DNA from 2 places in the Enterobacter wuhouensis genome. Region 2 is predicted to be linked to the other one. Evidence: predicted binding sites of a transcription regulator. Region 2 holds the regulator's gene; the other holds the start of a gene.
What was found. Region 2 encodes PurR, which represses purine synthesis genes. Its sites were predicted from a motif close to CANGCAAACGTTTGCNTG; they were not measured.
Positions count from the first base shown of each region.

Region 1: the regulator PurR is predicted to act here: its motif matches at 2,135-2,152, upstream of purM (phosphoribosylformylglycinamidine cyclo-ligase).

Region 1 covers NZ_CP142124.1:3,397,140-3,401,355, reverse strand. The annotation lists gene ppk1 (polyphosphate kinase 1) at 1-169, opposite strand, end outside; gene purN (phosphoribosylglycinamide formyltransferase) at 399-1,040, opposite strand; gene purM (phosphoribosylformylglycinamidine cyclo-ligase) at 1,037-2,074, opposite strand; gene VPX56_RS16205 (6-phospho-beta-glucosidase) at 2,340-3,770, shown strand; gene upp (uracil phosphoribosyltransferase) at 3,988-4,216, shown strand, end outside.
Region 2 covers NZ_CP142124.1:2,064,380-2,068,595, reverse strand. The annotation lists gene sodB (superoxide dismutase [Fe]) at 1-458, shown strand, start outside; gene VPX56_RS09910 (MFS transporter) at 496-1,662, opposite strand; gene cydH (cytochrome bd-I oxidase subunit CydH) at 1,827-1,916, opposite strand; gene purR (HTH-type transcriptional repressor PurR) at 2,214-3,239, shown strand; gene punR (DNA-binding transcriptional activator PunR) at 3,258-4,169, opposite strand.

The sequences.
Region 1 (4,216 bases), 1.3 Mb from region 2:
GTTCGGCAAAGCGAACCTTGTAGAATTCATCCAGGTTGTTGGAATAAATACCCAAAAAACGCATACGCTCAATCAGCGGGTTACTTTTGTCTGCCGCTTCCTGGAGTACACGCTCGTTAAATGCTAACCAGCTTAGCTCTTTCTCGATATATAACTTTTCCTGACCCATTACAGCTCACACTCCAGTTCAATCACAGGACGTGGTAAATCCGTCTCGTCCTTATTATGGCGAGCATTTCCACGATATGTCCAACAGTGCCAGAAAAGTATGACAGTTATTTTTTTTGTTGGGGATTTTAGAGGGTTGGAGAAGGGATTATCGGGTGGCGCTGCGCTTACCACGACCTACGGAACCGTAGGCCCGCGCAAGCGAAGCGCCGCCGGGCAATTCAAACAAACTACTCGTCAGCCGCATAGCCCTGCGGTGGAAGCTTAACGCCGTCCAGCCAGGCAGCGCCGTCGCGCATCTCAAGACGTCCGTCGACAAACCAGCTGACCACCAGCGGGTAAATGGCGTGCTCCTGAGCCTGCACGCGTTCGGTTACGTCGTCTTCGTTGTCGCCATCAAAGACCGGCACTTTCGCCTGCAGAATAACCGGGCCGCCGTCGAGCTCGTCGGTAACGAAATGCACGGAAGTACCGTGCTCTTCGTCGCCGTTTTCCAGTACCTGACGGTGGGTGTGCAGGCCGGGATATTTCGGCAGCAGGGAAGGGTGGATATTCAGCAGTCGACCGGCGTAGTGTTTGACAAATGCCGGGCTAAGAATACGCATATAGCCCGCCAGCACCACCACGTCCGGCGCGTAGGCATCAATTTCCAGAACCAACTCGCGGTCAAAGGCCTCACGCCCTGCGAACTGGCTGGCTTCCAGCGCGTGCGCGGGAATATTCGCTTCCCGCGCGCGCTCAAGGCCGAACGCGTCGGCCTTGTTGCTGAATACTGCCCGAATGGTGCCATTGATTTTCTTCTGCTTGCAGGCGTCTATGATTGCCTGCAAATTGCTTCCGTTGCCGGAAATGAGCACCACGATGTTTTTCATTCGATGACCACACGCTGTTCGGAATCGGAAGCTTTAATCGTACCGATTTTCCACGCGTTTTCACCTTTTTCATTCAGGAACTTAACCGCTTTGTCCGCTTCGTCTGCTGGCAGGGCAATCAGCATGCCCACGCCGCAGTTAAAGGTGCGGTACATTTCGTGAGAGCTGACGTTGCCCGCGGTCTGCAGCCAGTTGAAGACGGACGGCCACTGCCATGAGGATTCGTCGATCACTGCCTGGGTGTTGTCCGGCAGCACGCGCGGGATGTTTTCCCAGAAGCCGCCGCCGGTCAGGTGGGCAATAGCGTGAACGTCAACGTTCTCGATCAGCTCCAGAATATTTTTCACGTAGATGCGGGTAGGTGCCAGCAGGTGATCGGCCAGCGGTTTACCGTCAAGCTCGGTGGTCTGCGGGTCGCAGCCGCTCACTTCGAGGATTTTACGCACCAGGGAGTAGCCGTTGGAGTGCGGGCCGCTGGAGGCCAGCGCAACCAGCACATCGCCGTCAGCCACTTTGCTGCCGTCGATAATTTCTGATTTTTCTACCACGCCGACGCAGAAGCCTGCGACGTCATAATCTTCGCCGTGGTACATGCCCGGCATTTCAGCGGTTTCGCCGCCCACCAGCGCACAGCCGGACTGCAGGCAGCCTTCGGCGATACCGTTGATCACGCTGGCTGCGGTGTCCACGTCCAGCTTGCCGGTCGCATAGTAGTCGAGGAAGAACAGCGGCTCTGCGCCCTGGACCACCAGGTCATTCACGCACATCGCCACCAGATCGATACCGATCGTGTCGTGACGTTTAAGATCCATCGCCAGACGCAGCTTGGTGCCTACGCCGTCCGTACCCGAGACCAGAACAGGTTCACGATATTTTTGCGGCAGCGCGCACAGTGCGCCGAAGCCACCCAGACCACCCATCACTTCCGGGCGGCGGGTTTTTTTCACCACACCTTTGATTCGGTCAACCAGCGCATTACCTGCGTCAATATCAACACCGGCATCTTTGTAGCTGAGAGAAGTTTTGTTGGTCACGGCTTAAATCCCCACGCGATTGCATAGCTAGTAAGAAAAATCGGCGCAATTCTAACAGTCCAGGCAAACGTTTGCGAGCCTATTCTCGGCGCGCGTGTTTTTTTTCTTTCGCACGGACGCAGGCCGCCAAACTTGACTCCGTTCACGAAAATGAAACCGGTTTCGGTGAACTGCTTGCAACGCGAAGCCCCTTTACACATCATTGGACTGAAACCGGTTTCTGTAACTGTTTTTGCAGAAAATAACGCAGAATGAGGGAAAGCGAATGTCAGGATTTAAAGCAGGTTTTCTGTGGGGTGGTGCCGTTGCCGCGCATCAGCTCGAAGGCGGCTGGAAAGAGGGCGGAAAAGGCGTTAGCGTTGCCGACGTCATGACCGCCGGCGCGCACGGCGTGCCGCGTGAAATCACCAACGGCGTGCTGCAGGGGAAAAATTACCCTAATCACGAAGCCATCGACTTCTACCATCGCTATAAAGAAGACATCAAACTCTTTGCCGAGATGGGCTTCAAATGTTTCCGTACTTCTATTGCCTGGACGCGTATTTTCCCGAAGGGCGACGAGCTGGAGCCGAACGAGGCTGGCCTGAAATTCTATGACGATCTGTTCGACGAATGCCTGAAGCACGGTATCGAACCGGTTATTACCCTGTCCCACTTTGAGATGCCGTTCCACCTGGTCACCGAATACGGCGGCTGGCGCAACCGTAAGCTGATCGACTTCTTCGTGCGTTTCGCAAAAGTGGTGTTCCAGCGCTACCAGCACAAGGTGAAGTACTGGATGACCTTTAACGAGATCAATAACCAGGCTAACTTCCACGAAGACTTTGCCCCGTTCACCAACTCCGGGCTGAAGTACGCGCCGGGCGAAGACCGCGAGCCGGTGATGTTCCAGGCGGCGCACTACGAGCTGGTGGCCAGCGCCCTGGCGGTAAAAGCGGGGCGGGAGATTAACCCGTCGCTGCAGATCGGCTGCATGATCGCCATGTGCCCAATCTATCCGCTGACCTGCGCGCCGGACGACATGATGATGGCGATGAACGCCATGCACCGCCGCTACTGGTTCACCGACGTGCACGTGCGCGGCAAGTATCCGCAGCATCTGCTCAACTACTTCGAGCGTCGCGGCTTCGCGCTGGATATCACCGAAGAAGATAAAGCGGCGCTGATGCAGGGCTGCGTGGACTACATCGGGTTCAGCTACTATATGTCCTTCGCTACCAAGGCGACGCCGGACAACCCGCAGCTGGATTACGACGAGAGCAAGAGTCTGGTCTCTAACCCATACGTGCAGAAATCCGACTGGGGCTGGCAGATTGATCCGGTGGGGCTGCGCTACTCCCTCAACTGGTTCTGGGATCGCTACCAGCTGCCGCTGTTTATCGTTGAGAACGGCTTCGGCGCGATCGACGTGCAGGAGAGCGACGGCACGGTGAACGACCAGTACCGCATTGACTACCTCGCCGCGCACATCAGCGAGATGAAAAAAGCGGTGGTGGAAGACGGCGTTGACCTGATGGGCTATACGCCGTGGGGCTGTATCGACCTGGTCTCTGCCGGAACCGGCGAAATGAAAAAACGCTACGGGTTTATCTTTGTCGATAAAGACAACGAAGGGAACGGCACGCTGAACCGCAGCAAGAAGAAATCGTTCGACTGGTATAAGCAGGTGATTGCGAGCAACGGCGAGCAGCTATAATTGCCCGGTGGCGCTAACGCTTACCGGGCCTACGGGACGTGTAGGCCGGGTAAGCGTTAGCGCCACCCGGCAGAATCTCGCACCCAAGCCGGAGCCCAGCCTCCGGCTTTTTCATTTTTGATTGATGCACGTCAAGCAACATGGGTATGGCCTAATCCGAAAAAAGCGGTATAATCCCGCGATTTTTTTGCGGATGCCACCTCAGAGGAGAAAGAGAATGAAGATTGTGGAAGTGAAACACCCACTCGTTAAACACAAGTTGGGCCTGATGCGTGAGCATGACATCAGCACGAAGCGTTTTCGCGAACTGGCTTCTGAAGTGGGCAGCCTGCTGACCTACGAAGCGACCTCTGACCTCGAAACCGAAAAAGTGACCATCGAAGGCTGGAACGGCCCGGTACAGGTTGAGCAGATCAAAGGGAAGAAAATTACCGTAGTGCCAATTC
Region 2 (4,216 bases):
TGATTAAAGGCACCGACTTTGAAGGCAAAACGCTGGAAGAGATCGTACGCAGTTCAGAGGGTGGCGTGTTCAACAACGCCGCGCAGGTGTGGAACCACACCTTCTACTGGCACTGCCTGGCCCCGAATGCGGGTGGAGAACCAACCGGTGAGCTGGCTGCCGCCATTAACGCCGCGTTCGGCAGCTTCGCTGATTTCAAAGCGAAGTTTACCGATGCCGCCATCAAGAACTTCGGTTCTGGCTGGACCTGGCTGGTAAAAGAAGCCGACGGCAAGCTGGCTATCGTCTCTACCTCTAACGCGGGTACGCCGCTGACCACCAGCGCAACGCCGCTGATGACCGTAGACGTGTGGGAACACGCTTACTACATTGATTATCGCAACGCGCGTCCTAACTATCTGGAGCACTTCTGGGCGCTGGCAAACTGGGAATTTGTAGCGAAGAACTTCGCTGCGTAAGAGACTCGCAGAAGGGTTCGCCCTTCTGCGTTTTGATTTACTCTGCGGTGCACACCGCGTCAGGCTGATGACGGCCCGACGCCAGCACCAGCAGCAGACCCAGCGCGGCAATGACTGCCCCCATCACCGGCACAACGCTGTACCCCAGACCGCCAGAGATTACCGCCCCACCCGCCGCGGCACCCAGGGCATTGCCCAGGTTGAATGCACCGATATTGACAGAAGACGAGAGGCCCGGCGCTTCGTGCGCGACGCGCATCACGCGCATCTGCAGCGGAGGCACCACCGCGAAGGTCGCCGCGCCCCAGACAACCATCGCCACTGCCGCACCGACTTCGCTACGCGCCAGCCAGGGGATCGCCACCATAATGACGATCAGCAGCATTAAAAAGCCTTTGAGCGTGCCGCTAACAGAGCGGTCGGCCAGCCTGCCGCCCAGATAGTTACCGAGAGAGAAGCCCACGCCTATCAGCACCAGCATCGCGGTAATAAAGAGCGGCGTTGCATGAGTGATATCGTGCAGCACAGGGGAAATATAGGTGTAGAGCGTAAACATCGCCCCAGCGCCGAGAACGGTTGTCAGCAGTGCGGAGAGCACCTGTGGGCGTACCAGCACCGACAGCTCTTTACGCACGTCAGGGCGTTCGCCTGCGCTCCCTTTTGGCAGAGAGAAGAACAGCGCCACCATCGCCACCACGCCCAGCCCGGCGGTCGCAAGGAATGACATACGCCAGCCGATCGCTTCCCCAAGCCAGGTAGCCGCAGGTACGCCGCCGATGTTGGCTATCGTCAGCCCCATAAACATGGTGGCGACCGCGCTGGCCTGCTTGTGCTTTGGCACCACGCTTGCGGCTACAACGGAGCCCAGGCCAAAGAACGCGCCGTGGTTAAGACTGGTCAGGATACGCGACAGCATCAGCGTGGTGTAATCCGGCGCAATGGCGGAGAGCACGTTGCCCAGCGTAAAAATCGCCATCAGGAATATCAGCGCGTTGCGGCGCGCGCGGTGAGAAAGCAGCAGCGTCATCAAGGGAGCCCCCACCATCACGCCGATCGCATAGGCGCTGATCAGCATACCGGCAGCCGGGATTGAGACGTCTACGCCCCGGGCGATAACGGGCAGTAACCCCATAGGGGAGAATTCAGTGGTGCCGATCCCAAAAGCGCCAATCGCCAGGGCCAGCAGAGGAAAATTGATTTTCATGGGTCAACTCCGGATGCCGTGTCGGAGTGCGACACAGGAATAAGAAGTCAAAAGCATGACATCAATCACAAAAAATGAGAAGTTAACATTTTGGCAAAAGATTTTTGCCGGAGAAGTAACAATCGGGGCAAGTTCGGAGAGAGCAAGCGCTCCCCCCGATTAAATCAGTGCAGTACAGCCGTCAGACCCGCAGCAACAATCAGAGCCAGCACGATAACGGTGGTGGTCAGCGAAAACTTAAGATCGGTACTCATCAATTTTTCTCCTTTTAATCACCCTACGAAAAGTGAGCTTGCTCATTTTTACACAGTTTACGTCAAAAATCTTCCAGGATTTAAACTGATATCCACTTTAGCTCTTCCCCTTTTCATCAAGATAGGACAAAATTCCACGCTAAATTTATTAGCGTACCGGCCATTGACCCCCTCCTGACGTCCTGTGTCGTTTTCCCGGCGTGTCGCAATTCCAGATTGCGTAATAAGGGTGAGAGAAGGCAAACGTTTACCTTCATGTTTTTCAGGAGCTTAGGATATGGTCTGGAGTGACATTTAATGGCAACAATAAAAGACGTAGCAAAACGCGCAAACGTTTCCACTACAACCGTATCACATGTAATTAACAAAACCCGCTTTGTTGCTGAAGAGACGCGCAATGCGGTCTGGGCCGCTATCAAGGAACTGCACTACTCGCCGAGTGCGGTGGCGCGCAGCCTGAAGGTGAATCACACCAAATCTATCGGCCTGCTGGCTACCAGCAGCGAAGCGGCCTATTTTGCCGAGATTATCGAAGCGGTTGAGAAAAACTGCTTCCAGAAAGGCTATACCCTCATTCTGGGGAACGCGTGGAACAACATTGAAAAACAGCGTGCCTATCTGTCGATGATGGCGCAAAAGCGCGTCGATGGCCTTCTGGTCATGTGTTCCGAGTACCCGGAGTCCGTGCTTTCCATGCTGGAAGAGTACCGCCACATTCCGATGGTGGTGATGGACTGGGGCGAAGCGCGAGCCGACTTCACCGACTCGGTGATTGATAACGCGTTTGAAGGCGGCTACATGGCAGGCCGTTACCTGGTGGAACGCGGCCACCGCGAGATTGGCGTGATCCCAGGCCCGCTGGAGCGAAATACCGGCGCAGGCCGTCTGGCCGGCTTTATGAAAGCCATGGAAGAAGCGCTCATCACCGTGCCGGAAAACTGGATCGTGCAGGGTGACTTTGAGCCAGAATCGGGCTATCGCGCCATGCAGCAAATTGTCTCCCAGCAGCACCGCCCGACTGCGGTCTTCTGCGGTGGGGATATCATGGCAATGGGTGCCCTCTGCGCGGCGGACGAGCTGGGTCTGCGCGTGCCGCAGGATATTTCCGTGATCGGGTATGACAACGTGCGTAACGCCCGCTTCTTTACGCCGGCGCTGACCACTATCCACCAGCCGAAAGATTCGCTGGGCGAAACGGCCTTCAACATGCTGATGGACAGGATCGTCAACAAGCGTGAAGAATCCCAGTCCATCGAGGTCCACCCGCGCCTTATCGAGCGCCGTTCCGTTGCGGATGGCCCGTTCCGCGACTACCGTCGTTAATCGTTTTACGGGAGCCAGCTACGCTGGCTCCCGTAACCACTCCCGATTAAGCGTTTCGCTGTCGCCCAGGTAATCCAGCAGCCAGGCCATTGCGGGCGACACGTCATTTTGCTGCCAGGTCAGGCAGCAGGCCGCATCCGGGAACGGGTTCTCCAGCGTAAGCGCCACCCATTCTCCGGTATCGATACGCGGACGCGCAAAATGAACCGGCACCATTCCCACGCACAAACCGGCGGAAAGGCAGGTTGCTGAGGATCCCCAGTCAGGGGCAACGACGCGACGCTGGTTGTCCAGCAGCCAGGTAATACGCTTCGGCAGCGAGCGCGACGTATCCTCAAGCACCAGCGACGGCCAGCTGCGCAGCGTGTCGTCGCTCAGCGGCCCTTCCATCGCCGCCAGCGGATGATGGCTCGCCACCACGCAGTTCCAGCTCAGCATGCCCATATCACGAAACGCATAGCGTCCGCCCACGGGGATCGCCTGCGTTGCGCCAATCGCCATCTCTGCCCTGCCGTCTGCCAGCGCGTCCCAGACGCCGTTGAACACCTCCTGCGACACGCGCAGCTCGACGTCCGAAAAATGGCGATAGAAATCAACAACCATCTGCCGCGTACGTTCGGGTTTGACGATGTTATCCACGGCGATTGAAAGATGCCCCCGCCAGCCATTGGCAATCTGCTGGCACTGTTCGCGGGTGATCTGCATTTTTTTGATAACAGACCGCCCTTCTTTCAAAAACCACGCGCCGGCTGGCGTTAACTCAACGTCCCGATGCCGTCGTTCAAACAGGGGAACCGCCAGCCACTCCTCCAGCTGACGCACGGTGTAGCTGATGGCCGAAGGGACGCGGTGTAGCTCCTGCGCCGCGCCGGTAAAGCTGCCGTTGCGCGCAACGGCATCCACCACTTCAAGAGAATAATCTGACCACATTTTCTGCCTGCAAAAAATTTGAATGCACTTTCCAAATATTAGCGTTT